DNA from 3 places in the Solibacillus sp. FSL W7-1472 genome. Region 3 is predicted to be linked to each of the others. Evidence: a T-box and tRNA genes for the amino acid it is inferred to sense, from the RefSeq annotation. Region 3 holds a T-box; the other regions hold tRNA genes.
What was found. A T-box is a leader RNA that pairs with one kind of tRNA and senses whether it is charged. The one in region 3 lies ahead of serS (serine--tRNA ligase), so its partner is inferred to be a tRNA-Ser.
Positions count from the first base shown of each region.

Region 1 (10,287 bases), 200 kb from region 3:
AATGACCCCGTAACTTCGGGAGAAGGGGTGCTTCTTTGGGTGCATAGCCTAGAGAAGCCGCAGTGAATAGGCCCAGGCGACTGTTTAGCAAAAACACAGGTCTCTGCAAAACCGTAAGGTGACGTATAGGGGCTGACGCCTGCCCGGTGCTGGAAGGTTAAGAGGAGCGGTTAGCGCAAGCGAAGCTGTGAATTGAAGCCCCAGTAAACGGCGGCCGTAACTATAACGGTCCTAAGGTAGCGAAATTCCTTGTCGGGTAAGTTCCGACCCGCACGAAAGGCGTAACGATCTGGGCACTGTCTCAACGAGAGACTCGGTGAAATTATAGTACCTGTGAAGATGCAGGTTACCCGCGACAGGACGGAAAGACCCCGTGGAGCTTTACTGTAGCCTGATATTGAATTTTGGTACAACTTGTACAGGATAGGTAGGAGCCAGAGATCTCGGAGCGCCAGCTTCGAAGGAGGCGTCGGTGGGATACTACCCTGGTTGTATTGAACTTCTAACCCATGCCCCTTAGCGGGGTAGGAGACAGTGTCAGGCGGACAGTTTGACTGGGGCGGTCGCCTCCTAAAGAGTAACGGAGGCGCCCAAAGGTTCCCTCAGAATGGTTGGAAATCATTCGTAGAGTGTAAAGGCATAAGGGAGCTTGACTGCGAGACCTACAAGTCGAGCAGGGTCGAAAGACGGGCTTAGTGATCCGGTGGTTCCGCATGGAAGGGCCATCGCTCAACGGATAAAAGCTACCCCGGGGATAACAGGCTTATCTCCCCCAAGAGTCCACATCGACGGGGAGGTTTGGCACCTCGATGTCGGCTCATCGCATCCTGGGGCTGTAGTCGGTCCCAAGGGTTGGGCTGTTCGCCCATTAAAGCGGTACGCGAGCTGGGTTCAGAACGTCGTGAGACAGTTCGGTCCCTATCCGTCGTGGGCGTAGGAAATTTGAGAGGAGCTGTCCTTAGTACGAGAGGACCGGGATGGACATACCGCTGGTGTACCAGTTGTCTTGCCAAAGGCATCGCTGGGTAGCTATGTATGGACGGGATAAGTGCTGAAAGCATCTAAGCATGAAGCCCCCCTCAAGATGAGATTTCCCATTACGCAAGTAAGTAAGACCCCTGAAAGACGATCAGGTAGATAGGTTCGAGGTGGAAGTGCGGTGACGCATGCAGCTGACGAATACTAATCGGTCGAGGACTTAACCACATTTTATTGCACAAATTCAATGAAACGTTTATCCAGTTTTGAAAGAATGATCTTTCTAAGGGTTTCAAGACACAAGCTAAAGGATAGCGCCGTGAATTGGAAGCCGAAAATAGTGAAGTGATGATGGCAAAGAGGTCACACCCGTTCCCATACCGAACACGGAAGTTAAGCTCTTTAGCGCCGATGGTAGTTGGGGGCTTCCCCCTGTGAGAGTAGGACGTCGCTTCGCTAGAATATTGGAGGATTAGCTCAGCTGGGAGAGCACCTGCCTTACAAGCAGGGGGTCGGCGGTTCGAGCCCGTCATCCTCCACCATTTCTAAATGCCGGTGTAGCTCAGTTGGTAGAGCAACTGACTTGTAATCAGTAGGTCGAGGGTTCGACTCCTTTCGCCGGCACCATTTAGAGAGCCATTAGCTCAGTTGGTAGAGCATCTGACTTTTAATCAGAGGGTCGAAGGTTCGAGTCCTTCATGGCTCACCAGTTTTATAAAATTATACATACTGTCAGAATAAATAAATCTTAAGCATTTTGCGGAAGTAGTTCAGTGGTAGAACACCACCTTGCCAAGGTGGGGGTCGCGAGTTCGAACCTCGTCTTCCGCTCCAAAATGCCGGGGTGGCGGAACTGGCAGACGCACAGGACTTAAAATCCTGCGGTGAGTGATCACCGTGCCGGTTCGATTCCGGCCCTCGGCACCATTTTATAATTCTTATCTCTAATAATGCGCGCCCGTAGCTCAATTGGATAGAGCGTCTGACTACGGATCAGAAGGTTGTGGGTTCGACTCCTGCCGGGCGCGCCATAATATATTTTTACTGACATATTCGGAATGTAGCTCAGCTTGGTAGAGCACTTGGTTTGGGACCAAGGGGTCGTAGGTTCGAATCCTGTCATTCCGACCATTATTTATGGGGCCTTAGCTCAGCTGGGAGAGCGCCTGCCTTGCACGCAGGAGGTCAGCGGTTCGATCCCGCTAGGCTCCACCATTTATATTTTATTCCCTTTGGAGGTATACCCAAGTCTGGCTGAAGGGATCGGTCTTGAAAACCGACAGGCGGGTAACACCGCGCGGGGGTTCGAATCCCTCTACCTCCTCCATTTTTAATATTTTTACTTTAGATGTTGGTCCCGTGGTGTAGCGGTTAACATGCCTGCCTGTCACGCAGGAGATCGCCGGTTCGATCCCGGTCGGGACCGCCATTTTTTTTATGGGTTTGTAGCTCAGTTGGTAGAGCATTAGATTGAAGCTCTAAGTGTCGGCGGTTCGATTCCGTCCAAACCCACCATACTATGGGCCTATAGCTCAGCTGGTTAGAGCGCACGCCTGATAAGCGTGAGGTCGATGGTTCGAGTCCATTTAGGCCCACCATAGTATTATTCCGAAGTAGCTCAGTTGGTAGAGCATCCGGCTGTTAACCGGCAGGTCGCAGGTTCGAGTCCTGCCTTCGGAGCCATTGGCCCGTTGGTCAAGTGGTTAAGACACCGCCCTTTCACGGCGGTAACACGGGTTCGAATCCCGTACGGGTCATATACACTTGAAAGAAAACACATTGCAGATTTTGCAATGTGTTTTTTGTTATTTTAAAAATGAATTCAACATAGGGAATTATTTGAAATACTGAATGTTAAGGAGTTTGAAGAAATGAGTATGATAGCCTATATAGGCTTTAATTTTCCGATAAAACTAAATGAAGGTGATGTAGAACATGAATATGAAGTTGACTATGTTTACCCCGATGCAGAACATCTTAACATAGTTAAACAAAAGCATTTTACGACACCCTATATCTTTGAGATTTTACAATTTGCAAATCCTATTTGGGAATTGACGGACTATAATAAGGCTTATTCTCCACATAACTATGAAAAATCTAAAAAAAAATTTCTCAATTTATGTCATTCTCTAAAAGAATTGCTCCCGAAAGGTGATATTTGTGAAATATATATCTGCTGGGACGGAGAAGAAAATGAAGACCTTGAAGTTGAATTGAAGATTAATTTAAATGATTTACAAATTGAAGCCATTGAAATATATGAAAAGTGCTTTATTCGTGTAGAAAACTAAAGGTTAAATTAGAGTATGAGTATTGTCATGAAAGGAAAATAATTAGAGGAACTTAATTTGCTGAGCTCCTCTAATTATTTATTTCAAAATCAACAATTAAATTTAACAGAGCCTTTTGTTTAGTAAAGGGAGGGCCATCAATAAAAATGAAGGTTACCTGGTAGACTGTCCAGCTGTAATGAGCGATACAAATAGTAAATCATACAGCTATTACAACTTTATACTTTAATAAAAAACATCCTACAGACAAATCGCTTTCGGCATGGACGATTTATCGATGTAGGATGTTTTTTTGAGATATATTATAAAAGGGATGCGTGGAAAATTGTTCAAAGTTCAATTGTTATACTATGTGATTAAAAATGAAGAATTTTACGTTCTATAAAAATTGGGCAGAATTTTTATAGATGCTGCATTAACGGAATGCAGCTTTAAATTCTCCAGTCACTTCCTGGTGACCATTATTCGACTCATACGCTTGCTCGATCTCTAATTCAAAACGATCCATAATCGGAATATCGTTTACAGAGAATAAGTACGAATCTTTTGAAGCATAGTGCTCATACCAAGCCCAGTTTGGAACGACAAAGTAATCGCCTTTTTTCCAGTCAAAGCGTGTACCGTTAATAACTGTATAGCCTTCACCTCTATGCACCTGATAAACAGTAGAATGCGTATGGCGTAAAGCTTTTGTATGCATGCCAGCTGGTAAGTGCTGCATACGTGTACCTAATGTCGGGTTGGCTGCTTTACCTGTAGAAGGATTAATATATTCAACAGCAAAACCATGATGCGGGTCCGGATCAAATGACATTAAGCCTTTAATTCCTTCAACCGTACGATCCCATTTATAGTTGGCAAGTGGTGCTACTGTATACTTGTCATCTCCGACAGGTCGTACCATTCCTCCACGATAACGCTTTTCCGTGAAGTTATCCGGAATATTCGGCTCTTGTAAACCGCCTTCATAAGGATCGAAGAAAGTACCGCCGATTCCGTATAAAGTCGGGATATCCAGCGCGTCTGTCCATAACATCGGCTCATCGCCAACGTGTTCATGCCCGTGCCATAAACCTTTAGGTGTAATTAAAAAGTCGCCTTCCTCCATGAAAATACGTTCGCCTTGTACGATTGTGTAGGCGCCTTGTCCTTCAGAAATAAAGCGCAATGCTGATTGAGAGTGACGGTGAGATGGGGCTTTTTCACCCGGTAACAGCATTTGTACCGCTACGTAAATCGTTTGTGTAGTAGATGCCCAACCCCATGGCTGACGATATGTTAATCCTGGATTTTGGAAATAGATTGCACGACGTTCTCCACCACGATCTGGTGTAAAGATTTGTGCTGCTTCGCCCATTTTCTTTTTAATTAGTTCATCACTCCAAAGGTAAGCTTGTGCTTGTGGCTTTGGTGTATGATTCATAATTTCCGGAATGGCTTCCCAAAGTGGACCTAAATGATATTGTTCAATATCTTTCGTAAAATCCTTTACCGTGTCACTTTTCATAAACTCTTTTACTTCTTCTGATACTCCTGCCATACATCTTCACTCCTTTAATAGTAATTGTGCATAAAGAATACTAGACCGTATTGAAGGTTATACACTAACTGGCACATTTGCAGCTGCTACTTTGTTTTCCAGAGCACCAACTTTATCAATTTCGATGCGGACAACATCGCCGTCTTTCAAGAAAGTCGGAGGATTCATTGCAACCCCAACACCACCTGGAGTACCTGTTAAAATTACATCACCCGGCTCTAATGTCATTAAGTTAGAAAGGAAAGCAACTAGCTTTTGTACAGAAAATACTAAGTTAGCCGTGTTCGTTTGCTGGCGTACTTCGCCATTCACTGTCAATACAACAGATAACCCTGATGGATCCGGTAATTCATCAGCTGTTAATAAATAAGGTCCCATCGGTGCAGAACCGTCTACTGTTTTACCTTGCAGCCATTGTAATGTACGACGTTGGATATCACGATAAGTCACATCGTTCGTAATTGTATAGCCGGCTACGTAATCCAGGGCGTCTTCTTCTGAAACATTACGGGCTTGTTTGCCAATAACAAATGTAAACTCTGCTTCATAATCAAGCTGTTCAGAAATCGGATAGAATGGAATATCATCATCAGGCCCTAAAAGTGTATTTGCAAATTTAGCGAAAATAACTGGATGTGTTGGTAGCTCACGGCCCATTTCCAGAATATGCTCACGGTAATTGTGACCTACACAAATGATCTTTCCTGGATTTAATACTGGTGCTCCAACATGTACTTCGTTACGATCAAAAACCGCTTTTGTAATAGAAGCATTTGGATTCTCTAAAATGAAGTCGACAGCTTGTTGCGCCAATTCAATAGATTTTTTCCCGCCTTCATAAATACCATCTGTAGTTGCCGGCACATAAGCATGGGCAATCTCCTTATAACGATATTCACCTTCTGCTTGAAGTTTTGCTTCAAAAGCATGGTTTAAATCGATTACTTGTTCCTTCACAATCGCTCCAGCACGTGTAATACCGTTCACTGTATAGTTGACTAATTTCATAGTTATCCCCCTTTATCGAAATAGAATACAAAGTTCTCTATTTAAAGAAAATATAAAGTACTTTAGGTAGTAAAGTCAATATTTTTCAGAAAAATCTTTTAAATAAGTGATTTAGGACCTATTAAAATCAATTAATTATCAGTAAATTTAGAAATATTATTGACAAATGTTTCTCTTTTACGTTACATTTTCATTATAAGTAAACAAAGTTCTCTATTTATAGAATCGGAGGTAATGATATGACAAATATTAGTGATGTAATTGTAGTTGGTGGGGGAATTGGCGGTTTAGCGACAGCGCTTTCAATAGTACAACGCACAGATAAAACGGTAGCAGTATTAGAACAAGCACCTGCATTCGGAGAAATAGGAGCAGGTATCCAATTAGCACCTAACGCACTGCATGTATTGGACCAATTAGGTGTTAAAGAAGAAATATTGAATGTAGCGGTCGTACCGAAGCGCTTAGTGCTAAAAGATATTTATACGGCAAAGGAATTAGCTGTACTTGATTTGACTGACGGTTTCCAGGAGCGTTTCAAGCAGCCGTACGTTGTATTGCACCGCTCGGATCTACACCGTGTTTTATATGAAGCATGTTTGAAAAATAACCGTATTTCATTTAAAAACGATGAGCAAATCCAAACAGTATCACAAACGCCAGGTCAAGTAACGATTACAAACCAACGTGGTGAGTCCTATACAGCAGAAGCAGCAATCGGGGCAGATGGTATTAAATCAAATGTACGTAAGCTATTTTCTCAAGACGAAATGATCTGTTCGGAATATGTAGCATACCGTGGGACATTACCGATTGAAGAGATTACTGCTGAAGGCGATATTGCAATGGATGATGTGATTATGTGGATTGGACCGAACTTACACTTAGTACAATATCCTGTTCGTCGCGGTGAGTTATATAATCAAGTCGTTGTTTTCAAAACATATGACTATAAACCGGAAGGCGACTGGGGTACTCCGGAAGAAATGCAACAACGCTTTGAAGGTGCACATCCGGATGTAGAGCGTGCGTTAAAGTATATTTCGACTCAATTCCGCTGGCCGATGTTCCACCGTCTGCCAATAGAAAACTGGACAGATGAAAATGTAACACTATTGGGAGATGCAGCTCACCCGATGCTTCAATATTTAGCGCAAGGCGGTGCACAGGCACTTGAAGATGCATATGTATTAGGAGAAGCTTTAGAAAATGAAGCAACGTACAATGAAGCATTTTTACGCTACCAGAAAGAGCGCCAACCGCGTTCAGCAATGGTACAAAATTCAGCGCGTCGCTGGGGTGAAATTATTCATGCCGATACAGCTGACGATCTTGACCGTGCGCTTGTGTTATTACGTGATCATTTATTCGGCAGCCACAAGGAAACAAACTATGAAGTAGCAGACTTTTTATATAATTACTTCAACACACGCAAAAGTGAAGTTAAGAGCTGAATAACGGAAAAATAAAAAGAGAAAGGGGATTAGTTCCCTTTCTCTTTAAAGCCATATACAGTCGACATTTCTTTACTCATATCAATAATTTGCTGCATCATTTCAGATGAAGTGTCTGTAGGTACGTCCTCTTCAAAGCCAACAACTGTGATGGCACCGACAAGCTCATTTTTGTAATTGAGTATTGGTAAACCGATAGAGGAAACATGACGGACAAGAGGCTCATGTGCAAACGAAAACCCGTTTTTGCGAATTCCTTTCAGCTCGCGTTGAAAAGCCGCAACATCAAAATTGGCAAGTTCATTTTGCTGAGCTTCAATCCAGTTCGTAATTTCCAAGGAATTAGCATAGGCCGCAAAAATTTTTCCTGTAGATGAATTAATCGGCAGTTTCGTACCGACTTGCGCACCGATACTTAAGCCAAAATTCGTATTCCAAATATTTGTGATAACCGGGGAATCATTTACCCAAAGCGATAGCAATGTCGTCATATTTGTGAGATTGCTAAGTTCTTTAAAATAGGGTGTAAGGCGTTCGATAAAATCGTCGTTTTGCATGGCAGCATTCCCGTATTCCAAAAATTTATAGCCGAGTGAATAGCTACCGGTCTTTTGATCACGATAAAGCAAATCTAACTGGATAAGTGTATTTAAATATTTATAGAGATTACTTTTAGAAATGCCTGTTTGTTCCTGAATATCGGAAAAACGTAGTGGGTGGTCGCTTTGCGCAACGACATCGATAATTTGAATACCTAATGCTAATGATCCGATTGTAGTACTGCTTGACATAGTATTCTATTCACCTTTCTTAAAAAGTCATTCAAAATAAGGAGATTATATCATGAAAACTAATGTTATGGAAAAGAAGTTTGAAAGTTTCGAGAAAAGCATCAATAGTATGGTTGATCTAATAAGTATAACAGAGACGGGAGTGCTGTATAAAAAACCGTCCAAAGAAAAATGGTCGGTTATGCAAATCGCTACACACATCATCGAAGCAATCGAGTTTTGGGTAGCTGACTTAGAGGCACTCCTAGTCGTACCAGGAGCGAAATGGGGACGTAACCATGAACATGTCCGTCGTTTAGCGGCGGTAGATGAAAATTATGTAGCGACTGTTTCAAAGGAAAAAGCGATTGAAAGGCTCAATGCGCTCATTCCTTTAGTGAACGAAAGCTTTGCAAAAGTGCAACAGGAAGATTTAGAAAAAACTGCACCTAGCTACAACCCGAATTTTGATGGCAAGCCGTTATCATTTTTAATCAACCATCTAATTATTTTGCATACTGAAAGTCACGTAGGGCAGATGCAGCGTCATTTAGAATTGGTACAGCCGCAAAAAGTAGAGTAAGAGTCGGAAGTATCCACTGTTTGATGTGCGTATAGTAAGGTATTATAAAGATACAATAGAGAGGGCTGTCTGGAATGGATTTCGGGGCATGCCCTTTCTGCGTATAAAACAGTGGAAGCAGGTGGAAAAGTGGATGCAATAATAAAAACAGGGAATAAAGCAGTCTATCCGATTATTTTCCCTTCTGACTATAGTGGATTGGGGAGTATTAACTGTTATGTCTACCAAAATGGAGAAGACTATACCTTAATCGATGCGGGCATTAAAAATGAGGGATTTGAGCAGTTTTTTTATCGGAAATTGAAAGAATATAATATAGAAATTAATCAAATTACCGGTATTATTTTAACTCATTTTCATAATGATCATATCGGGGTAGTAAATCAGATTACGAATGATTACCGGATTTCTGTCTACGCCAGTGAAATTGCCATTCCTCGTTTGAAGTGTGAGGATGATTATTTACAGCAGAAGCTTAGCTTTTACTATGAGTTGTATGAGCAATACGGCGTCTCGGAATTTGCCCGTGAACGAATGGCAAAAATGGAGAATACCCTTCAAAATAAAGAACAGGTGATGATCTATCCGCCGATAATGAAACTGGAAGACGGGCAAGCAATCGGAGGATTACGCGTAATGACTGCTCCCGGGCATTCACCGGATTCAATTTGTTTGTTTGATGAGGAGACAGGATGGCTATTCGCGGGGGACTTTTTATTGGCTACTGGTATGACGAATGCTTTAATCGATCATGACGAATCAGGAGACATAACGAACCCGATTAGCCAATATATAGACTCGATTGAGAAAATGAAAGCATACAATGTGCGCACCGTATTTGCCGGACATAAAGAGATTTATGAAAACTTGATTGAAGTGATGGATAAAAGCTTAAGTAAAATAGAATACAAGCTGCAAAAGGTTGTATCCAAAATTAGTGAAGGAAATCATACGGCGAAACAATTAGGAGAAGCAATCTATGGTGCCCGTTTTGCGAAGTATTTTACATTTATAATTTCTGAAATTATCGGATTAACGCTCCTGGCAGAACAGCGCGGTTTAATTGTGCGTGAGTTGCGGGGCGGGGATTGGTGTTTTTCAGTTACAAGTTTGATTGATCAATGAAAACAGCTGCCCGGGAGAGGCAGCTGTTTTTGTTATAGCGTATTATTTCCATCTCACATAAAGTGTCGTCGGAGTCGTTTGAGGTTGATTCCATTTTGCGAAAGCTTTTGTATACTTACTCGTTGTATAAAGATTGTTCAGCGGTTTTGTATTGATACCAAATTCATATTTAGCAGATGCTTTATTAATGTCGGCGGATTTAATAATCGTTGTTTTCTTACCTTGTAATGTAATGGTTTTCAGCGGATTCATAAGCACTGAACTGAACTCTACTGACTGGACATTTGCAGGAACTGTCAGCTTTGTTAGCTTGTTATTGAAAAAAGCACCATTGCTGATTGTCGTTACTTTCGAAGGGATCGTAATCGAACTCAGCGCATTGTTCGCAAACGCAGCTTCTTTCAATACTTTTATATTTTTAGAAATTTGGACTGATTTTAATTTGTTATTAGCAAATACATACGGTCCCATCGCTGTTACACTGTCCGGTATGACAAGAGAAGTTAACCTGTTCATATCAAAGGCATGCTGGCCA
Region 1 is NZ_CP150208.1:212,821-223,107, forward strand. It holds rRNA gene MKY07_RS01045 (23S ribosomal RNA) at 1-1,206, shown strand, start outside; rRNA gene rrf (5S ribosomal RNA) at 1,320-1,435, shown strand; tRNA gene MKY07_RS01055 (tRNA-Val) at 1,445-1,520, shown strand; tRNA gene MKY07_RS01060 (tRNA-Thr) at 1,530-1,605, shown strand; tRNA gene MKY07_RS01065 (tRNA-Lys) at 1,612-1,687, shown strand; tRNA gene MKY07_RS01070 (tRNA-Gly) at 1,738-1,812, shown strand; tRNA gene MKY07_RS01075 (tRNA-Leu) at 1,817-1,905, shown strand; tRNA gene MKY07_RS01080 (tRNA-Arg) at 1,933-2,009, shown strand; tRNA gene MKY07_RS01085 (tRNA-Pro) at 2,033-2,109, shown strand; tRNA gene MKY07_RS01090 (tRNA-Ala) at 2,118-2,193, shown strand; tRNA gene MKY07_RS01095 (tRNA-Ser) at 2,213-2,305, shown strand; tRNA gene MKY07_RS01100 (tRNA-Asp) at 2,332-2,407, shown strand; tRNA gene MKY07_RS01105 (tRNA-Phe) at 2,418-2,493, shown strand; tRNA gene MKY07_RS01110 (tRNA-Ile) at 2,500-2,576, shown strand; tRNA gene MKY07_RS01115 (tRNA-Asn) at 2,586-2,661, shown strand; tRNA gene MKY07_RS01120 (tRNA-Glu) at 2,664-2,735, shown strand; gene MKY07_RS01125 (hypothetical protein) at 2,850-3,272, shown strand; gene MKY07_RS01130 (cupin domain-containing protein) at 3,688-4,812, opposite strand; gene MKY07_RS01135 (fumarylacetoacetate hydrolase family protein) at 4,870-5,820, opposite strand; gene MKY07_RS01140 (FAD-dependent monooxygenase) at 6,060-7,274, shown strand; gene MKY07_RS01145 (IclR family transcriptional regulator) at 7,304-8,065, opposite strand; gene MKY07_RS01150 (DinB family protein) at 8,118-8,627, shown strand; gene MKY07_RS01155 (MBL fold metallo-hydrolase) at 8,757-9,752, shown strand; gene MKY07_RS01160 (leucine-rich repeat protein) at 9,795-10,287, opposite strand, start outside.
Region 1: it has a tRNA-Ser gene. The T-box ahead of serS (serine--tRNA ligase) is inferred to sense a tRNA for this amino acid. The anticodon was not compared.

Region 2 (10,287 bases), 1.1 Mb from region 3:
CCCACTTGGTTACGAATGATTCAATCCCATTCGCGAGTATCTTTTCAGCGAGTGTATCATCCGCCTGCTTTCGTATACTACGCTCCTGGTCATCTTTTAAACCCGGAGAAGCACTTTCCAACAGTAAATGCTCGATTGCAGCCGGGTAGCGAACTGCATAGCTCAATGCTACACGCCCCCCCATCGAATAGCCTACCAGCGAGAAAGTATCAAGCTGTAAGTGATGGAAAAGTTCATGCAGCAGTTCCACTTGAAAATCCATAGAGTAAAATTCAACAGTAGCCGGAGCCGCTGTTTTACCGTGTCCGATTAAATCAACGGCAATACATCTGATGTTTGACGGCAGTTGCGAAACTATCTTTTTCCAAGTAATTGTGCTCCCAGTAAAACCGTGGAGAAATACAATTGTCTGAGTTGCCTGTTCATTCCACTGATCTATATTTACATCCTGGCCTTTTACAGTGAATCGAGCCATTGTTCCATCACCTCATGAATACGCGCCCATAACTCACGGTGCTGCTTTACATTCTCATCACGATCTGTGAAAGCTTCGATTAGTTTAATCGGTGTTTGTTTATCTGCTATTAATGCATTCTTAAATTGTTCCAATGATGTGGCTTTTTCGTAATCCAGCTCATACATTTTGGCCATTTGTTCGAATGTCAATGCAGTCGGTGTACCGAAGAGATCTTCATAATGCTCTTCTACCTTCGATTGCGGTAAATAAGAGAAAATTCCGCCACCGTCATTATTCATGACAATTACCGTTAAATCACATTCCTGATAACGGCTTGCAACAAATGCATTTGCATCATGTAAAAATGCCAGATCGCCAATTAATAAATAGGTTTTGCGGTTTTTGCGACCATTACTGAAACCAAGTGCTGTAGATGTTACCCCATCAATTCCATTTGCTCCGCGGTTTGCAAAAATTTGAACAGGGCGATTTTGTGTAAGTAAAAACGTATCAATATCACGGATTGGCATACTGCTGCTGACATAAATGTCGGCGTCTTCCTCAATACTTGTCAGGAATGCCTGTACCATTGCTCCTTCATCATCAGCAAATTGACTGTACTTTTCAATGACATCAGCTGCAAGTAAATCTGCCATTTTCCAAAATTGAACGTACGCCATTTCTGCTTGAGAATTTGCTAATTTCAGCTCCGATAGCCATTCTCCAGGTAACGCATGAATGAAATGTGTCGACATATGAGTAGAATCCCTATACATCGGATCTTCATCGATAACAATATAGCTTTGCGGATTTGCCTGTACGATAAACTGCATTAAAAATTTTGATACAGGCTGTGCACCGAATCGAATGACCGTTTGTGGTCGGACATTTCTTTTGAAGCGTTCATTTTTCATCAATGTATCATATGTAGAAATCGCATATATTTGGCAATCTTCCGGTATTTCTGTGCGCAGGTTCGATAAGCTTTCAATCATTACCGGCCATTTCACTTCACGAATAAAATCCCATAAATATTCTGTGTTCGTTCCTAGCGGCAATTCCCCTACAATCAGAATTCCTGTCGTTGTTTGTTCGATGATTGCTGTCAGCTTTGCCACCGCTTGTTTAGCAGGCTGAAGTTCATTTGTATAGCTTTTAATAAAGCTTGAAACCGGCAATTTATCGGTAAAGTCAATGATTAGCGGTTCACGGAACGGTATATTTAGATGAACAGGTCCAAACGGTGCGGTCGTTGCAATGTTTACCGCACGCACTGTGTGTCGTTCGATAAACGGAATCGTTTGCGGTGCCTCATCCGGAATCGGGAATTCTGCCGACCATTTAACATTATCGCCGTATAGCCGTACTTGATTGATCGTCTGTGGTGCTCCTACTTCTCGCAATTCATGCGGACGGTCTGCTGTTAAAACAATTAACGGTACACGTGCATATTTTGCTTCGACAATGGCAGGATAGTAATTGGCCGCTGCTGTTCCTGATGTACATACAAGCACGACTGGTTTCGCAGTTGATTTAGCTAAGCCTAGCGCGTAAAAGGCTGCCGCTCTTTCATCGACTTGACGATGCATTTCGATTTCCTTTGTTGAGGCAAATGCATAGGCAAGCGGTGTAGAGCGAGAGCCGGGACTTACGACAACCTGCTCTACACCAGAAGCTACTAACGCTGACACAATCGTATAAACATATTTGGATAGTACTTCACGTTCATTCATGTAATTGGCCTCCTAAAGCTCGAAGCATTGGACGGAATTTAACGAGTGTCTCTTCATATTCCGATTGTGCTTCCGAATCTTCGACAATTCCTCCGCCTGCATATAAATACGCTTTATCCTGTACTAATGCTGCCGAGCGAATCGCTACCGCAAACTCGCCATTTCCGTCAGCATCGAGCCAGCCGATTGGCGCTGCATACAGCCCTCGGTTCATCGGTTCATATGTCCGGATTATTTCCATTGCCTGTTCACGCGGAACTCCGCCTAAAGCAGGTGTTGGATGCAAATGTTTCACAAGCTGCAAAATTGTTGCATCTTCATTTAACTGTCCTTCAACAGGTGTATATAAATGCTGAATATCACGGATTTTTAATAACTTCGGTCCATGAGGTACCTTTACTTTTGAACAATTCTTTTTGAAGGTGTCGGTAATCATCTCAACAACATAGTGATGCTCACCAAGGTTTTTCAAATCGCTCAGTAACGTTCTTCCAAGTTCCTCATCGGCTTCAGCTGTTGTTCCGCGCTTAATCGAACCTGCCACACATGAAGAATAGGCACGTCCGTTGTCTACCTTTACTAACCGTTCCGGTGATGCGCCGTAAAATAGTAAGTCACCATGCTCTAAGCCAAACAAATAACTTTCCGGCTGCTCATGTACGACATGCGACAAAATTTGCGGAGAAGTGATCGTTTCCTTAAATTGCAATGCTAAAGATCGTGCAATGACAACCTTTTGCGCTTCATTTGCTTTGATTAAGCTCGTTACCTTATTGATGGAATTCAAATATTCCTTCTTATACGGTTCCATATAGCTTGTCATCGTCGGCTTCGCATAAGTTTTAACTTCCTTCACTTGTGCTGCATGAATGAGCTCGTCACGTTCTTTACGAAGTGCTTCAAACGTTGTTGCGCTGTTTTCCTCGTCCGTAATATAGTTTATTGTGACATAAGCTTTATCATTGCGAATAACTAACTGATGTGTTGCGACAGTAAAGTAGCTTTGCGGGAAGTTTGTCCATTCTGCTGAAACTTCATTTTGTGGATCAAAAGTAAAGCCGCCAAAAAGGATTGGCTGCAGATGCTGATCTTCCTCTATGATTTGACTCGTCAGTTTTTTCCATTCATGTTCTACTAAATCGAAACGAGCGTCAGACGCATTGTTTGCAATTGTATAGGCATGTCCTAAACCAACCAATGTGAATGTTTTTTCACGATTTTGCCAGTAGTTTCGTTTTCCTTTATATTTCGATTCGCCTGCCGCAAAAAATGCCAATGCGGACAAACGGCTTACTTCGATTGTTTCCATATAAAAAATTTGCTTTGAATTTGAGCCTACTTCTATTTCAGTGGCGTTGTACCACTTGTGTTGCATGAAAATTCCCTCCGTCATGTTGCAAATTCACTAAGTATGATGCAAGTATAGCGTTATTTTAATACGTGCTTGAATTTTTATATAATTTGCTCTTTTTTTTTGCGTTCGCGCAGTAAATAATACCTTCTTATCATAACATTTTTCGAGCAAACGTTACATGTATTGTCCCTTCACTCTGTTCAATTTGTTTTATTTGCATTACAATAGTTTAGATAATTGTATTTAGTTAGGAGCGTTTTTTTATGACAAAAGTCGTTGAAGCGGACAAGGGAATTAAAGTTTGGTGGCATTTAACACGTCCCCACACATTAACAGCTTCATTTGTACCGGTATTATTAGGTACGTCGATGGCACTTTCAATAAATCATGAAACAGTTCATTTTGGCTTGTTTTTTGCAATGCTAATTGCCAGTATGCTAATACAGGCTGCAACAAATATGTTCAATGAATATTATGATTATAAACTTGGCCTGGATAATGAAAACTCCGTCGGTATTGGTGGCACAATCGTCCGACATGGTGTAGCACCAAAAACAATTATGGCTATTGCGCTAAGCTTTTACGGCATTGCAATGCTATTAGGTGTTTACATATGTGCCATGACATCCTGGTGGCTAGTTGCTGTCGGACTTGTATGTATGCTGATTGGCTATTTGTATACTGGAGGACCGTACCCGATTGCTTATTCACCATTCGGGGAGTTAGTTTCAGGGGCAGTAATGGGTATGGGTATTGTTCTAATTGCCTTCTTTATTCAAACAGGTGATGTGACAGCTGATGCTGTAATTATCTCTGTGCCGAGTATGATTCTAGTTGGGGCAATTATGCTTTCTAATAATATCCGGGATATTGTAGGAGATACTGAAGGCGGGCGTAAAACAATGGCTATATTGGTTGGCCGACATAACGCTGTTACAGTACTTGCTGGTTTCTTTATTGTTTCGTATATTTGGATTGCTGGCCTTGTAATTCTAGGTCATTTGACACCATGGGCACTGCTTGTATTATTAAGTGTGAAAAAACCGATTGAAGCGATTAAATTATTCAGAGCAAAAGAAAAACCGCTCGAAGTAATGCCGGCCATGAAATACACAGCCCAAACAAACACGATTTTCGGTTTCTTGTTGGCTGTTGGTTTATTAGTTTCATATTTCATTTAAAACTAAAAGAGGTATGTTGAATAATCAACATACCTCTTTTACTATTCCATAACCTCATCAACATGATCAATACATGTTAAAGCTGTCGGAATTGCTTCTAAACGCTCAAAAGGAATCTCTTTCCCGCATACGATACATTCCCCGTATGTGCCTTCATCCATTGCATTTAAAGCTGTTTGAATTCTTTCAATTTCATCTTCTTTCAATTCATTTAGTGTTTTTTCGGTAACAATTGTCGTTAAATCGGTCGCTGCATCTGCTGGATGATTGTCAACTGCAGTTATTTCTGTATCTTCAACAGCTGGTTCTTCATTAACATGCTCCTGCAAAGTTGCAAGCTCCTCTTCTAAAATACTACGTAAATGGTGTAATTGATTGATATCCATATAAAATCCCCCTTTTTCCATTAATAAAATATTACCTATATGAGGATTTTTAAACATCTTTTCTTATTTATTTGCTGCATAAGCAACGATAACATCATGCAAAAATTGTGTAGCACCTGGCCCTACCCGGTCATCATAGTAAGCAGTAAACCGTTCATCGCTTACATACATTTGTGCTAGGCCTATATGTGCTTCTGGGGTATACTTTGCCCAGGAGAAGCTTAGCCAGCGTTTATGAAGCTCTGCTGCTTCCATTGCAACGTCTGACGTTACATCGCCGGACGCCATCGCTTCTTTTAATCGTTCAAACAGTTGTTGTTCCAATTGCTGCATTGCATTATATTGCTCTTCAGTCATCTCTTTAAATTTTTTATTGCTCGCTTCCACTTTAGCTTCACCGTATTTATTACGTATTTCCTCACCGTAGCTCTTTTCATTTTCTTCGATTAGATTGTTTTTAAACACGTCAAATTTCTGTTCATTTGTCATCTTAAGTTCCCCTTCCATCGTTTGGATTGTTTGTTCTATCGTTTTCAGTAAGTCATCAATATGTCGTCTTTTCTTTAGTAATAGCTCGAATTGTTTTTTTAGCTCTTCTTTTACTTCATAATCTGGATGATCGAGCAGTTTTTTTATTTCCTCTAACTTAAAATCCAGCTCCCGGTAAAAAAGTATTTGCTGTAACCGGTCAATATCTTTTTGGCTATATTTTCGGTAGCCATTTTCTGCAATCGTAGAAGGCATCAGCAAACCGATTTCATCGTAATATCGTAGTGTGCGTGCACTCACACCAGATAGCTTGACTAGTTCGTTTATTAACAATTGATCACCTCCTAATTAGTACTATAAAGGTTGACGTAACGTGAAGGTCAATAGATATTATAAAAAAAAAAGCTAACCTAAGTTTTTTCAGGTTGCTTCAATTAATATCTTTTCCAATCTCGGGATAAACTCGTGCAAATAGCTTTCAGGTAATGCTGACATTTGTTCTAATCCGATCTGTTTCACTTCATAATGACGTATATCATTTTCGTATTTATAACCGGATACTTCAATTTCCTTTATTTTATGATTCGCAAGCAATATAAACTGTTTTAAGTTAGCAGAGTATATACCATCCAGTTCTTCTCTTTGAATTGAAAACTTCTCAAGACCACCTGTTAATTCATAAACAAATACATTTGCAAACTCATAATCCTTTATTTTTTCATTATCTATACTGTACGGAATGACTCCAAGTGACGTTAATTGCGAAAACATGACCTTAACCCCTACTTCTTCCTTTAATTCGCGTATACCATCTTCAATTGTCTCCGTTGCCAGTATATGACCAGCTGCCGTAATATCAAATTGGTTTGGATAATCCTTTTTATTTTTGCTACGCAGCTGTAAATAAATACGCCATTCAGAATCTACTTTTTCAATAATCCAGCAATGAAACACTTCATGCCAATAACCTTTTGCATGAACGAGATGACGTTGTTCAATGCCCGTTTCCTTATAAAATTGATCAAATACTTTTAAACGCTCATTCATAAGCTCTTCTCCCTTTTATACAAAAAAACGCCAAGTACATTGTAATAAGTACTTAGCGTTTTTCGTCTTCCTATGTATGACCCGTACGGGATTCGAACCCGTGTTACCGCCGTGAAAGGGCGGTGTCTTAACCACTTGACCAACGGGCCGATGGCGGAGACAGAGGGATTTGAACCCTCGCGCCGCTTACGCGACCTACACCCTTAGCAGGGGCGCCTCTTCAGCCTCTTGAGTATGTCCCCAAAAATAGAAAAATGGCTCCGAAGGCAGGACTCGAACCTGCGACCTGCCGGTTAACAGCCGGATGCTCTACCAACTGAGCTACTTCGGAATAATACTATGGTGGGCCTAAATGGACTCGAACCATCGACCTCACGCTTATCAGGCGTGCGCTCTAACCAGCTGAGCTATAGGCCCTATTTAAAAACTGGAGCGGGTGATCGGAATCGAACCGACAACATCAGCTTGGAAGGCTGAGGTTTTACCACTAAACTACACCCGCATATGGTGGGTTTGGACGGAATCGAACCGCCGACACTTAGAGCTTCAATCTAATGCTCTACCAACTGAGCTACAAACCCACAAATGGCGGTCCCGACCGGGATCGAACCGGCGATCTCCTGCGTGACAGGCAGGCATGTTAACCGCTACACCACGGGACCATTTGGTTGCGGGGGCAGGACTTGAACCTGCGACCTTCGGGTTATGAGCCCGACGAGCTACCACTGCTCCACCCCGCGATAATATTATGTTTGAACCTGTTTTAAGTACCCAGTTTGTAAAAATGGAGGAGGTAGAGGGATTCGAACCCCCGCGCGGTGTTACCCGCCTGTCGGTTTTCAAGACCGATCCCTTCAGCCAGACTTGGGTATACCTCCGTTATATTTAATACGTTAACTGGTGGACCTTACAGGACTCGAACCTGTGACCGGACGGTTATGAGCCGTCTGCTCTAACCAACTGAGCTAAAGGTCCTTTAAGATGGCGGCAGAGGGAGTCGAACCCACGACCTTTCGGGTATGAACCGAGTGCTCTAGCCAACTGAGCTACACCGCCAGGATCTTTATTTTGGTTACAAATTATGGTGGAGCCTAGCGGGATCGAACCGCTGACCTCCTGCGTGCAAGGCAGGCGCTCTCCCAGCTGAGCTAAGGCCCCATAAATGATGGTCGGAATGACAGGATTCGAACCTACGACCCCTTGGTCCCAAACCAAGTGCTCTACCAAGCTGAGCTACATTCCGAAATAATATGGCGCGCCCGGCAGGAGTCGAACCCACAACCTTCTGATCCGTAGTCAGACGCTCTATCCAATTGAGCTACGGGCGCATATTGTTTATTTAAAAGATGGTGCCGAGGGCCGGAATCGAACCGGCACGGTGATCACTCACCGCAGGATTTTAAGTCCTGTGCGTCTGCCAGTTCCGCCACCCCGGCATTTTTTGGAGCGGAAGACGAGGTTCGAACTCGCGACCCCCACCTTGGCAAGGTGGTGTTCTACCACTGAACTACTTCCGCAAAATGCTTAAGATATTTTTACTCTGACAGTAATATGAAATTAAATGGTGCGGGTGAAGGGAGTCGAACCCCCACGCCTTGCGGCGCTAGATCCTAAGTCTAGTGCGTCTGCCAATTCCGCCACACCCGCTAAGCAGTATATAAACTGGTGAGCCATGAAGGACTCGAACCTTCGACCCTCTGATTAAAAGTCAGATGCTCTACCAACTGAGCTAATGGCTCTCTAAATGGTGCCGGCGAAAGGAGTCGAACCCTCGACCTACTGATTACAAGTCAGTTGCTCTACCAACTGAGCTACACCGGCATTTAGAAATGGTGGAGGATGACGGGCTCGAACCGCCGACCCCCTGCTTGTAAGGCAGGTGCTCTCCCAGCTGAGCTAATCCTCCAATGGGTATTTGCTGATTACACTTTCGTAACCGCATGTCCTATCTCTTAAGGACAAGATTTATATTATCATTACTTTTTTTATAATGCAATACCTTTTTTGAAATTATTTTTAAAAAATAAATTATTTTCTATTTTTTCCATGAACCAACTGAGATTGCTCATGAAAACGTTTACTTAGTATAACGAAATTCTAATATGTTTGTCTAATTTTATCAAGGCTTGTTTTTAATATTTATAAATCATTCTGATATAATTATTAATATTACTTATAAATATCAAGTGTTTTAGAATATACGACTACTTATTTATACATTTTATATACTGAAGCTGTCAAGAAAATGTCCGTACTTTTATCATTATTTTTTTTAAGTATTGATATAATGTACATTTTATTTATTTCCACCTATTGGTTTCTCAATATAGTCTTTATCTTTATGTTATTTTCATCATTTTTATTATTCTATAATAATTATTTCCGTGTTTAAATACGCTTAGAATTGCGCTATTTCATTAAATGATTTTGATGCATACCGCAGCCTTATTGGGATTCCACGATTCGGCCGTTAAATCCTTGTTATTTCACCTTTAAATTGCTTTTTACCATGTTCTTTAATGAACCGGGGATTTGATACCTCTATTTGAATTAATGATGGGAAATCCGATTAAAAAGCCCTCTAACATAGTGTCAACTAAACTTCTTGCATGCTCACAATCGACCTTCATTAAATAACCGGAAAATCTCTGCTTTCTTTTTCGCTCCTGCCTACTATCTTGTTCTCCCTTAATCCATGTTCCCTTCAACATAGTGATCGAGGATGTGCTTTTTCACGCAGTATCAATAAAACAATATAATCTTAAAGTAGATTCCGTTTGTGGGTTAATTGAATAAAAATATTTCAACACAGTTTTTTTATCTTTATTATAAAACAGCATAATATTGTGTAAGAAATTTCATCCCTTAAATTTAGCAGCATTGTTTATTATCTTAAGAGAGCTTTTACCGCAACAAAAAAACGCCAAGTACATTGTAATAAGTACTTAGCGTTTTTCGTCTTCCTATGTATGACCCGTACGGGATTCGAACCCGTGTTACCGCCGTGAAAGGGCGGTGTCTTAACCACTTGACCAACGGGCCGATGGCGGAGACAGAGGGATTTGAACCCTCGCGCCGCTTACGCGACCTACACCCTTAGCAGGGGCGCCTCTTCAGCCTCTTGAGTATGTCCCCAAAAATAGAAAAATGGCTCCGAAGGCAGGACTCGAACCTGCGACCTGCCGGTTAACAGCCGGATGCTCTACCAACTGAGCTACTTCGGAATAATACTATGGTGGGCCTAAATGGACTCGAACCATCGACCTCACGCTTATCAGGCGTGCGCTCTAACCAGCTGAGCTATAGGCCCTATTTAAAAACTGGAGCGGGTGATCGGAATCGAACCGACAACATCAGCTTGGAAGGCTGAGGTTTTACCACTAAACTACACCCGCATATGGTGGGTTTGGACGGAATCGAACCGCCGACACTTAGAGCTTCAATCTAATGCTCTACCAACTGAGCTACAAACCCACAAATGGCGGTCCCGACCGGGATCGAACCGGCGATCTCCTGCGTGACAGGCAGGCATGTTAACCGCTACACCACGGGACCATTTGGTTGCGGGGGCAGGACTTGAACCTGCGACCTTCGGGTTATGAGCCCGACGAGCTACCACTGCTCCACCCCGCGATAATAT
Region 2 is NZ_CP150208.1:2,889,953-2,900,239, forward strand. It holds gene menH (2-succinyl-6-hydroxy-2,4-cyclohexadiene-1-carboxylate synthase) at 1-475, opposite strand, end outside; gene menD (2-succinyl-5-enolpyruvyl-6-hydroxy-3-cyclohexene-1-carboxylic-acid synthase) at 457-2,190, opposite strand; gene MKY07_RS14340 (isochorismate synthase) at 2,183-3,565, opposite strand; gene MKY07_RS14345 (1,4-dihydroxy-2-naphthoate polyprenyltransferase) at 3,808-4,725, shown strand; gene MKY07_RS14350 (TraR/DksA C4-type zinc finger protein) at 4,767-5,111, opposite strand; gene MKY07_RS14355 (MerR family transcriptional regulator) at 5,175-5,933, opposite strand; gene MKY07_RS14360 (NUDIX domain-containing protein) at 6,021-6,647, opposite strand; tRNA gene MKY07_RS14365 (tRNA-Glu) at 6,725-6,796, opposite strand; tRNA gene MKY07_RS14370 (tRNA-Ser) at 6,799-6,889, opposite strand; tRNA gene MKY07_RS14375 (tRNA-Asn) at 6,903-6,978, opposite strand; tRNA gene MKY07_RS14380 (tRNA-Ile) at 6,988-7,064, opposite strand; tRNA gene MKY07_RS14385 (tRNA-Gly) at 7,076-7,149, opposite strand; tRNA gene MKY07_RS14390 (tRNA-Phe) at 7,153-7,228, opposite strand; tRNA gene MKY07_RS14395 (tRNA-Asp) at 7,234-7,309, opposite strand; tRNA gene MKY07_RS14400 (tRNA-Met) at 7,313-7,387, opposite strand; tRNA gene MKY07_RS14405 (tRNA-Ser) at 7,433-7,525, opposite strand; tRNA gene MKY07_RS14410 (tRNA-Ile) at 7,546-7,622, opposite strand; tRNA gene MKY07_RS14415 (tRNA-Met) at 7,630-7,703, opposite strand; tRNA gene MKY07_RS14420 (tRNA-Ala) at 7,730-7,805, opposite strand; tRNA gene MKY07_RS14425 (tRNA-Pro) at 7,814-7,890, opposite strand; tRNA gene MKY07_RS14430 (tRNA-Arg) at 7,899-7,975, opposite strand; tRNA gene MKY07_RS14435 (tRNA-Leu) at 7,995-8,083, opposite strand; tRNA gene MKY07_RS14440 (tRNA-Gly) at 8,090-8,164, opposite strand; tRNA gene MKY07_RS14445 (tRNA-Leu) at 8,210-8,294, opposite strand; tRNA gene MKY07_RS14450 (tRNA-Lys) at 8,311-8,386, opposite strand; tRNA gene MKY07_RS14455 (tRNA-Thr) at 8,393-8,468, opposite strand; tRNA gene MKY07_RS14460 (tRNA-Val) at 8,478-8,553, opposite strand; tRNA gene MKY07_RS14465 (tRNA-Glu) at 9,618-9,689, opposite strand; tRNA gene MKY07_RS14470 (tRNA-Ser) at 9,692-9,782, opposite strand; tRNA gene MKY07_RS14475 (tRNA-Asn) at 9,796-9,871, opposite strand; tRNA gene MKY07_RS14480 (tRNA-Ile) at 9,881-9,957, opposite strand; tRNA gene MKY07_RS14485 (tRNA-Gly) at 9,969-10,042, opposite strand; tRNA gene MKY07_RS14490 (tRNA-Phe) at 10,046-10,121, opposite strand; tRNA gene MKY07_RS14495 (tRNA-Asp) at 10,127-10,202, opposite strand; tRNA gene MKY07_RS14500 (tRNA-Met) at 10,206-10,280, opposite strand.
Region 2: it has a tRNA-Ser gene. The T-box ahead of serS (serine--tRNA ligase) is inferred to sense a tRNA for this amino acid. The anticodon was not compared.

Region 3 (10,287 bases):
CGGGGCTAAACGATTCACCGAAGCTGTGGATGCATACTTTGAGTATGCGTGGTAGGAGAGCGTTCTAACAGCGTTGAAGTCAGACCGGAAGGACTGGTGGAGCGGTTAGAAGTGAGAATGCCGGTATGAGTAGCGAAACATGGGTGAGAATCCCATGCACCGTATGACTAAGGTTTCCTGAGGAAGGCTCGTCCGCTCAGGGTTAGTCGGGACCTAAGCCGAGGCCGATAGGCGTAGGCGATGGACAACAGGTTGATATTCCTGTACCACCTCCTCACCGTTTGAGAAATGGGGGGACGCAGTAGGATAGGGTAAGCACGCCGTTGGTTGCGCGTGTTCAAGCAGTAAGGCGTGTATGTAGGCAAATCCGCATACTTTAACGTTGAGCTGTGATGACGAGCTCGTATGAGCGAAGTTCCTGATTTCACACTGCCAAGAAAAGCCTCTATCGAGGTGAGAGGTGCCCGTACCGCAAACCGACACAGGTAGTCGAGGAGAGAATCCTAAGGTGTGCGAGAGAACTCTCGTTAAGGAACTCGGCAAAATGACCCCGTAACTTCGGGAGAAGGGGTGCTTCTTTGGGTGCATAGCCTAGAGAAGCCGCAGTGAATAGGCCCAGGCGACTGTTTAGCAAAAACACAGGTCTCTGCAAAACCGTAAGGTGACGTATAGGGGCTGACGCCTGCCCGGTGCTGGAAGGTTAAGAGGAGCGGTTAGCGCAAGCGAAGCTGTGAATTGAAGCCCCAGTAAACGGCGGCCGTAACTATAACGGTCCTAAGGTAGCGAAATTCCTTGTCGGGTAAGTTCCGACCCGCACGAAAGGCGTAACGATCTGGGCACTGTCTCAACGAGAGACTCGGTGAAATTATAGTACCTGTGAAGATGCAGGTTACCCGCGACAGGACGGAAAGACCCCGTGGAGCTTTACTGTAGCCTGATATTGAATTTTGGTACAACTTGTACAGGATAGGTAGGAGCCAGAGATCTCGGAGCGCCAGCTTCGAAGGAGGCGTCGGTGGGATACTACCCTGGTTGTATTGAACTTCTAACCCATGCCCCTTAGCGGGGTAGGAGACAGTGTCAGGCGGACAGTTTGACTGGGGCGGTCGCCTCCTAAAGAGTAACGGAGGCGCCCAAAGGTTCCCTCAGAATGGTTGGAAATCATTCGTAGAGTGTAAAGGCATAAGGGAGCTTGACTGCGAGACCTACAAGTCGAGCAGGGTCGAAAGACGGGCTTAGTGATCCGGTGGTTCCGCATGGAAGGGCCATCGCTCAACGGATAAAAGCTACCCCGGGGATAACAGGCTTATCTCCCCCAAGAGTCCACATCGACGGGGAGGTTTGGCACCTCGATGTCGGCTCATCGCATCCTGGGGCTGTAGTCGGTCCCAAGGGTTGGGCTGTTCGCCCATTAAAGCGGTACGCGAGCTGGGTTCAGAACGTCGTGAGACAGTTCGGTCCCTATCCGTCGTGGGCGTAGGAAATTTGAGAGGAGCTGTCCTTAGTACGAGAGGACCGGGATGGACATACCGCTGGTGTACCAGTTGTCTTGCCAAAGGCATCGCTGGGTAGCTATGTATGGACGGGATAAGTGCTGAAAGCATCTAAGCATGAAGCCCCCCTCAAGATGAGATTTCCCATTACGCAAGTAAGTAAGACCCCTGAAAGACGATCAGGTAGATAGGTTCGAGGTGGAAGTGCGGTGACGCATGCAGCTGACGAATACTAATCGGTCGAGGACTTAACCACATTTTATTGCACAAATTCAATGAAACGTTTATCCAGTTTTGAAAGAATGATCTTTCTAAGGGTTTCAAGACACAAGCTAGTCGAGGAAACGACTGAGTGATTGAAGGAGCGTACTTAAGTACGTGACTGAAAGAACGAGGGAAGTTGACGAAGGATAGCGCCGTGAATTGGAAGCCGAAAATAGTGAAGTGATGATGGCAAAGAGGTCACACCCGTTCCCATACCGAACACGGAAGTTAAGCTCTTTAGCGCCGATGGTAGTTGGGGGCTTCCCCCTGTGAGAGTAGGACGTCGCTTCGCACAATGCAAACCCGCTGAGTAATCAGTGGGTTTTTTGTTATAAACTACTTATTTTCCGTACATACGAAGAAAAAACCAAATAATATAATATTCCGAATTATTTTATTTTTTAAAGATTCTTGACAGTGATGTCCCTCGGAGGTAACCTTACAATAATATTCTTTTATAAATAGGAGGCATTCTTAACAATGTGGGAAACAAAATTTGCTAAAGAAGGTTTAACTTTTGATGATGTACTATTAGTGCCAGGACACTCTGAAGTGTTACCGAAAGATGTTAATTTATCTGTAAATCTAACTGACAACATTAAGTTAAACATTCCGCTGATCTCTGCAGGTATGGATACTGTAACCGAATCAAAAATGGCAATTGCCATGGCTCGTCAAGGTGGAATTGGTATTATTCATAAAAATATGAGTATTGATGAACAAGCAGAAGAAGTCGAAAAAGTAAAACGTTCTGAAAATGGCGTTATTACAAATCCTTTCTTCCTTACTCCAGAACATCAAGTATTCGATGCAGAGCATTTGATGGGCAAATACCGCATTTCAGGTGTCCCTATTGTAAATAACATGGAAGATCAGAAGTTAGTGGGTATTATTACAAACCGTGATTTACGCTTCATTTCAGATTACTCATTAAAAATTGATGATGTAATGACAAAAGAAGATTTAATCATTGCTCCTGTAGGGACAACTTTAGAAGATGCAGAAAAAATCCTTCAGCAATATAAGATCGAAAAGTTACCGCTAGTTGATGAAGCTGGGAAGTTAACAGGCTTAATCACAATTAAAGATATCGAAAAAGTAATTGAGTTTCCAAATGCTGCGAAAGATAGCCACGGCCGATTAGTTGTAGGAGCGGCGGTTGGTGTTTCAAAAGATACAATGATGCGTATTGCTAAGTTAGTGGAAGCACAGGTGGATATCGTTGTTATTGATACAGCACATGGTCATTCTCAGGGAGTTTTAAATACAATCAAAGATATTCGTGCAGCTTATCCGGACTTGGATATTATCGCAGGCAATGTTGCAACTGCTGAAGGGACACGTGCATTGTTTGAAGCTGGTGCCGATGTTGTAAAAGTAGGTATCGGACCTGGTTCTATTTGTACAACTCGAGTTGTTGCAGGTGTGGGTGTACCACAAATTACAGCTGTTTACGATGCAGCATCAGTTGCACGTGAATTAGGTAAAACAATTATCGCTGATGGCGGTATCAAGTATTCAGGAGATATCGTAAAAGCTTTAGCTGCAGGTGGACATACTGTAATGTTAGGTTCATTATTAGCCGGAACGTCTGAATCTCCTGGTGAGACAGAAATCTTCCAAGGACGCCGCTTTAAAGTATACCGTGGAATGGGTTCACTTGGTGCAATGGAAAAAGGTTCTAAAGACCGTTACTTCCAAGAAGATGCGAAAAAGCTAGTTCCAGAAGGAATTGAAGGACGTTTACCATACAAAGGGCCATTAGCAGATACAATTCATCAATTAGTTGGTGGTGTACGTGCCGGAATGGGTTACTGCGGTGCACCGAATTTAGAACAATTACGTGAAAAATCACAGTTCATCAAAATGTCAGGTGCAGGACTACGTGAATCACATCCACATGATGTACAAATCACAAAAGAATCACCAAACTACTCTTTACAATAATTGCTAGGAAACTTTCAAACGTTACTATCGTCAAATTGAAGATAGTAACGTTTTTTTATTAACAGAAGGTCACATACAACTACTTATGTATGATAAAATGACGTTAGACAAGATTAAAAATTTGGAGGTAGCTTTGTGAAGAAGGTAAAAAAGCAAACGGTTTTAAGTATTGCCTTAATCCCGATTTTAATACTTAGCATGCTGGCGATGACACCTGCTAAGACACATGCAGCAACGGATTTAGGATTAACGGTAGATGCAGCAATTTTGATTGACGCAGATACAGGAAAAATTTTATATGAGCAAAATGCGGAAACAGCTTTAGGTATTGCAAGTATGACGAAAATGATGACAGAATATCTATTACTTGATGCAATCAAAGAAGGCTCAATTTCATGGGATCAGGAATATAATGTAACAGAGTATACATATAAAGTTTCCCAAAATCGTTTATTGAGTAATGTGCCGTTACGTGCGGATGGTACGTATACGATTAAAGAATTATATGAAGCGATGGCAATCTATTCTGCAAATGCTGCTACAATTGCGATTGCAGAAACAATTGCAGGTACAGAAAAAGAATTCCTGAAATTGATGGATAAAAAAGCAGAAGAACTTGGTTTGGAAAATTACAAGTTTGTAAACGCAACAGGCTTAAATAATGCTGACTTACAAGGCATGCATCCAGAAGGTACTGGAGAAAAGGATGAAAACGTTATGCCTGCTCGTTCTGTAGCAAAGTTAGCATACAACTTATTAAAAGATCATCCTGAAATGTTAGAAACAGCAAAGATTCCGAAGAAAGTATTCCGTGAAGGAACTTCGGATGCAATTAGTATGTCCAACTGGAACTTCATGCTACCAGGCCTTGTATATGAATATGAAGGCGTAGACGGGTTAAAAACGGGTACGACAGATTTTGCTGGTCATACGTTTACAGGTACGGCTAAACGCGGAGATACACGTTTAATTGCTGTTGTTATGAAGGCAGTGGATTCAAATGGTGTAGGTTCTTATAAAGCACGTTTTGATGCGACAGCGAAGTTATTCGATTATGGATTTGGTCAATTTTCAAAAGTAGAACTTCTTCCAGGAAACTATGTATTTGAAGAGCAAAAATCAATTCCTGTTATAAAAGGGAAAGAGGACTCTGTCAAAATTGCTGTAAAAGAGCCAGTTTCTGTAATGGTGAAAACAAGCGAAAAAGATTCATACGTTCCGACATTAACATTGGACAAGAAAGTAATTGAAGCAGGTATTGAGAAAGACCAAGTTGTCGGACAGGCTGTACTTGCACCTACAGAAGGTGTAGATTTTGGCTATATTGACGGCAATGGTATTGTTGCAGATGTTGTGACGACAGAACCAGTAGAACGTGCAGGGAAAATATCATTAATGTTCCAAGGTATCGGAAGCTTTTTTGGTAACCTATGGGATGGTGTATTCGGATTTGCAGGTAATTTAATTAAATAATAAATGAGCTTTTTTACAAGTAAACACTTGTAGAAAGGCTCTTTTTTTTACCAGAAGGAATTTTTTCGAATGGGACAATTTGTCGATAATCCATACAAAACATACATTGATACATGGAGGGATAATAATCATGTGTGGAATATCAGGTTGGATCGATTTCTCGACTCATTTGGTAAATGAAGAATCGATGATAAAAAAAATGACGAGGACGCTTTTACACCGAGGTCCGGATAGTGAAGGGTACTTTATAAGCAAACATGCTTTATTAGGCCATAAACGGCTTGCAATTATCGATTTAGTGACGGGCAGCCAGCCAATGACACGCGGTGAGTTGACCATTGTGTACAATGGCGAAGTTTACAATGCAAATGAGCTTCGCGAACAGCTTAAAAGTCTAGGCCATTCCTTTCATACATCATCCGATACAGAAGTCATTTTAATGGCGTATGTTGAATGGAAAGAACGCTGTATGGAGTACTTAAATGGAATATTTGCTTTTGCTGTATGGAATGAGCAGGAGCACTCGTTGTTTCTATGTCGTGACCGGCTAGGGGTAAAGCCTCTATTTTACTATGAGCTTCCGGATGGGCTATTGTTCAGCTCTGAAATAAAAGGGATCCTGGCACATCCTGCTGTAAAGACGGAAGTTGATGCAGAAGGGCTTGCCGCATTATTCAGTCTTGGTCCTTCCCGTATTGTAGGGCATGCCATATTTAAAGGGATTAAGGAAGTTAAACCCGCATATGCAATGATAGTGCGGAAGGATTTCAGGAAAAGCTGGCAGTATTGGGATATTGAAAGTAAACAACATGAGCACTCAGAGGCAGAAACGATTGAGAATGTCCGGGAACTCGTAACAAATGCGATTATCCGTCAATTAATAAGTGATGTGCCGCTCAGTACAATGCTTTCAGGCGGGCTTGATTCAAGTATCATTACGGCGGTTGCTGCCCGGCAACTAGCGAAAGAACAGAAAACATTATCAACGTATTCCGTAGCATTTGAAGAAAATGACCAACACTTTATGCAAAATTCATTTCAAACGACTCAGGATGAATACTGGATCGGTAAAATGCAACAGGCATTTCAGACAAAACACCGGCAAGTGACATTGACTCAACAAGAATTAGTAGAATCTCTGGAACAGGCGATGCGTTTAAAAGATATGCCGAGTATGGCGGATATTGACAGCTCGTTTTATTTATTCTGCAAAGAGATGAAAAAAGAACATACGGTAGCGTTATCCGGTGAATGTGCGGACGAAGTATTTGGTGGTTACCCATGGTTTTATGAAGGAAAAAAGGGAACACTCTTCCCGTGGCTACGCTCCACTAAGGAACGTGAACAGTTATTTAAAGCAGATTGGCAAAAGCGTCTGCAATTGCCGCAGTTTATGCAAAGTACTTATGAAGAGGCAGTTAAGGGAATGCCTGCATTTTTAGGAAGTAAAGAAGAGCAGGAACGTCAGCAGCTGTTTTATTTAAATAACCAGTTTTTTATGCAGACATTATTGGAGAGAAATGACCGGATGACAATGGGCGCAAGTATGGAAGTCCGGGTACCGTTTGCAGATCATACGATAATTGAATATGTATGGAATATTCCTTGGGAAATGAAAAATAGCGGCGGCATGGAAAAAGGGATTTTACGAAAGGCATTTCAGGATATTTTACCGAAGGAAGTCGTGGAACGTAAGAAAAATCCGTATCCAAAAACGTACCACCCAAAATATACAGAACTCGTTCATCAGCGACTGCAGCAAATTTTAAGGCAGAAACACTCAGTTCTCCATGAATTGTTTGAAAAAGAGCAGTTAGAGCAATTATTAGCTACAAATGGCCAATCGTTTCAAATTCCTTGGTTTGGCCAGTTAATGGCGGGGCCTCAGCTCATCGCCTACTTTATACAATTACATGAATGGGTCGAGCAATACCGCATCAATATTATTACAACATAAAGAGACGTTCCCATACGGAACGTCTCTTTAAAAATCCCTTCTATATTAACTTTTTAGAAATCCCCCAAATTTCCATTAGCTGATGAATGTTCGGCTCAATATCATGAAGCTGCAAATTGCCAAATCCTAATAAAAACGTTCTTTTGGAGTAATGCTGCTCTGTTAAATAATAATTCGATAACGGTAAAATATGAATGTCATTCTGGCGTGCAACCTGTTGCAGTTCCCGTTCTGATTTCTCATGGCGGAAGGCAACAAGTATGTTTGTACCGGCAGCATCCCCGGAAATCGTGATTTGGGGGTAATGATTTGAAAAGACTTCAATGCATTTATCATGCTTTTTGCGATAAATTTTACGCATACGGTTTAAATGTTTGGCAAAATGTCCGTCTTTCATAAATTTCGCTAAAATGTGCTGTTCAAACCGCGGAACGGTAGAAGAATAGTAATTGAAATGCTCCTGATAGCGTTGAACAAGTGTCGGCGGCAAGACGAAAAAAGCAACGCGCAATGATGGCATCAATGATTTTGTAAAGGTACTTAAATAAATGACACGATCATTTACATCAAGTCCTCTAAGAGCCGGAATTGGCTTTCCAATATAGCGAAATTCACTATCGTAATCATCTTCAATTATAAAACGATCTGGTGCTTTTGCTGCCCAGTTCAATAATTGTGTCCGTCGGTTAGCTGAAAGAACCGCACCAGTCGGGAATTGATGCGAAGGTGTTATATACACGACATTGGCATTCGTTTTCTGCAATTGTTCAACAACAATTCCATCCGTATCAACAGAAATCGGGATAGCGAGCTGCCCTAATTGATGACGTGGAATAGGTGAATAACCTGGATTTTCAAAGGCGAGCTGGGAATTAGTATCTAAAATTTTTAAAATCATAGGCAGTAACTGCTCAGTACCGGAACCAATGACGATTTGCTCTGGCTCACACTCGATCCCGCGCGATTGGTGTAAATAATTTGCAATTTCAATACGCAGTGCATGCTCACCTTGACGTTCCCCAGTTTGCAGTAAATGTTTGAAAGGTCTATCCAGAACATCCTTTGCATACTTACGCCATATCGTAAAAGGAAAAGCATCCTCATCAATTTTTGCAGAGGAGAAGTCAATTTTATATTCCAAAGTTTCTGTTGTCTTTTTAATTTCTTTGTTCGCGATATCACTTTGGCGGTAAGGTAATGAATCTATTTCTTCAACGAAGTAACCGACACGCGGTTTTGATATAATATAGCCTTCCGCCAACAGCTGCGAATAGGCGAGCTCGACCGTTGTTTGACTTATATTGAAAAAATCCGCCAGTTCCCGTTTAGAAGGCAAACGCACACCTACAGCCAGCTGGTTGTTAGTAATCGCATTTTTTATGCCGATATACAGTTGTTCATATAGTGGTATCGTATGGTCCTTTTGAAGCTGAAAGAAAAGCATTTTCTTATCCTCCTTATGTAACCTTAATGAAATTTCAATTTTAACTAATATTGATGGTGTCAGAAAAGTATAGCATGTTGTAGAAAATTAGTGAATGTTTTCATCGGAACTTGCAAATGTATATGGTTTTATAGTACAGTATGGTTAAATTTATAAATGAATTCGATGATAGGAAGTAGTAACAAGCCCGTTTTTTTCAGAGAGTCAGCGGTTGGTGGAAGCTGATAAATACACTTGTGAATCCGTCCTTGAGATGCTTTTTCCGAAATAATAGTAAGTGGAAGCCGGCTTACCAAAGTCGTTAATTGTTAAGAGGAATAGATTTTTTCTATTCAATTAGGGTGGCAACGCGGGTAGCTCTCGTCCCTTTCATAGGGATTGAGGGCTTTTTTGTATTTAATCCGCTAGTACATTAATGTATTAAAGTGCTCAAGATCATCATTTCATAAATTTTAGGAGGAAAAAACTATGTTAGATATTAAACGCGTCCGTGACAATTTTGAAGAAGTAAAACGTATGCTTCTTACACGTAATGAAGATTTAGGGAATTTGGACAACTTCGAAAGCTTAGATACGAAGCGTCGTGAATTAATCGCCAAAACAGAAGTATTGAAAGCAGAGCGCAATAAAGTGTCTGAGCAAATTTCTGTTATGAAACGCAACAAAGAAGATGCATCAGAAGTAATTGCACGTATGCGCGAAGTAGGCGATGAAATTAAAGCATTGGATGCTGAGTTAAATGCCATTGAAGATGAATTTAAAGATATGATGATGCGTTTGCCGAATATCCCGCATGAATCAGTACCTGTTGGCACAGAAGAAGATGATAATGTGGAAGAGTACACTTGGGGCGATGTGCCGGCATTTAATTTTGAAGCAAAAGCACATTGGGATATTGCCAAAGATTTAGATATCGTAGACTTTGAGCGCGGAGCTAAAGTTACGGGAAGCCGTTTCTTGTTCTATAAAGGTTTAGGCGCACGTTTAGAGCGTGCTTTACTGAACTTCATGATGGATCTTCATTCAGACCAGCATGGCTATACAGAAATGCTGCCACCGCAAATCGTTAACCGCGATTCACTGACAGGTACAGGCCAATTACCGAAGTTTGAAGAAGATGTATTTAAATTAGTTCGTGAAGAAGATGAAATGGATTATTATTTGATTCCAACTGCTGAAGTACCGGTAACAAACTATTACCGTGATGAAATTTTATCAGCGGATATGCTGCCGCAAGCGTTCTCTGCATTCAGCGCTAACTTCCGATCAGAAGCAGGCTCTGCAGGTCGTGATACACGTGGACTGATCCGTCAGCATCAGTTCAATAAAGTAGAATTAGTTCGCTTCGTTAAACCGGAAGAATCTTATGAGCAACTTGAAATTTTAACAGGTCATGCTGAAAAAGTATTACAGCTTTTAGGATTACCATACCGTAAATTAAAAATGTGTACAGCTGATTTAGGGTTCACAGCTGCGAAAAAATACGATTTAGAAGTATGGATTCCAGCACAAAACATGTACCGTGAAATTTCTTCTTGTTCAAACTTTGAAGATTTCCAAGCGCGTCGTGCCAATATCCGTTTCCGTCGTGAAGCAGGAGCAAAACCGGAATTCGTTCATACATTAAACGGTTCAGGTCTAGCAATTGGTCGTACAGTAGCGGCAATTTTGGAAAATTACCAGCAAGAAGATGGTTCTGTTGTTATTCC
Region 3 is NZ_CP150208.1:13,517-23,803, forward strand. It holds rRNA gene MKY07_RS00045 (23S ribosomal RNA) at 1-1,749, shown strand, start outside; rRNA gene rrf (5S ribosomal RNA) at 1,934-2,049, shown strand; gene guaB (IMP dehydrogenase) at 2,238-3,704, shown strand; gene MKY07_RS00060 (D-alanyl-D-alanine carboxypeptidase family protein) at 3,840-5,177, shown strand; gene asnB (asparagine synthase (glutamine-hydrolyzing)) at 5,308-7,134, shown strand; gene MKY07_RS00070 (PLP-dependent aminotransferase family protein) at 7,175-8,578, opposite strand; T-box leader at 8,735-8,949, shown strand; gene serS (serine--tRNA ligase) at 9,047-10,287, shown strand, end outside.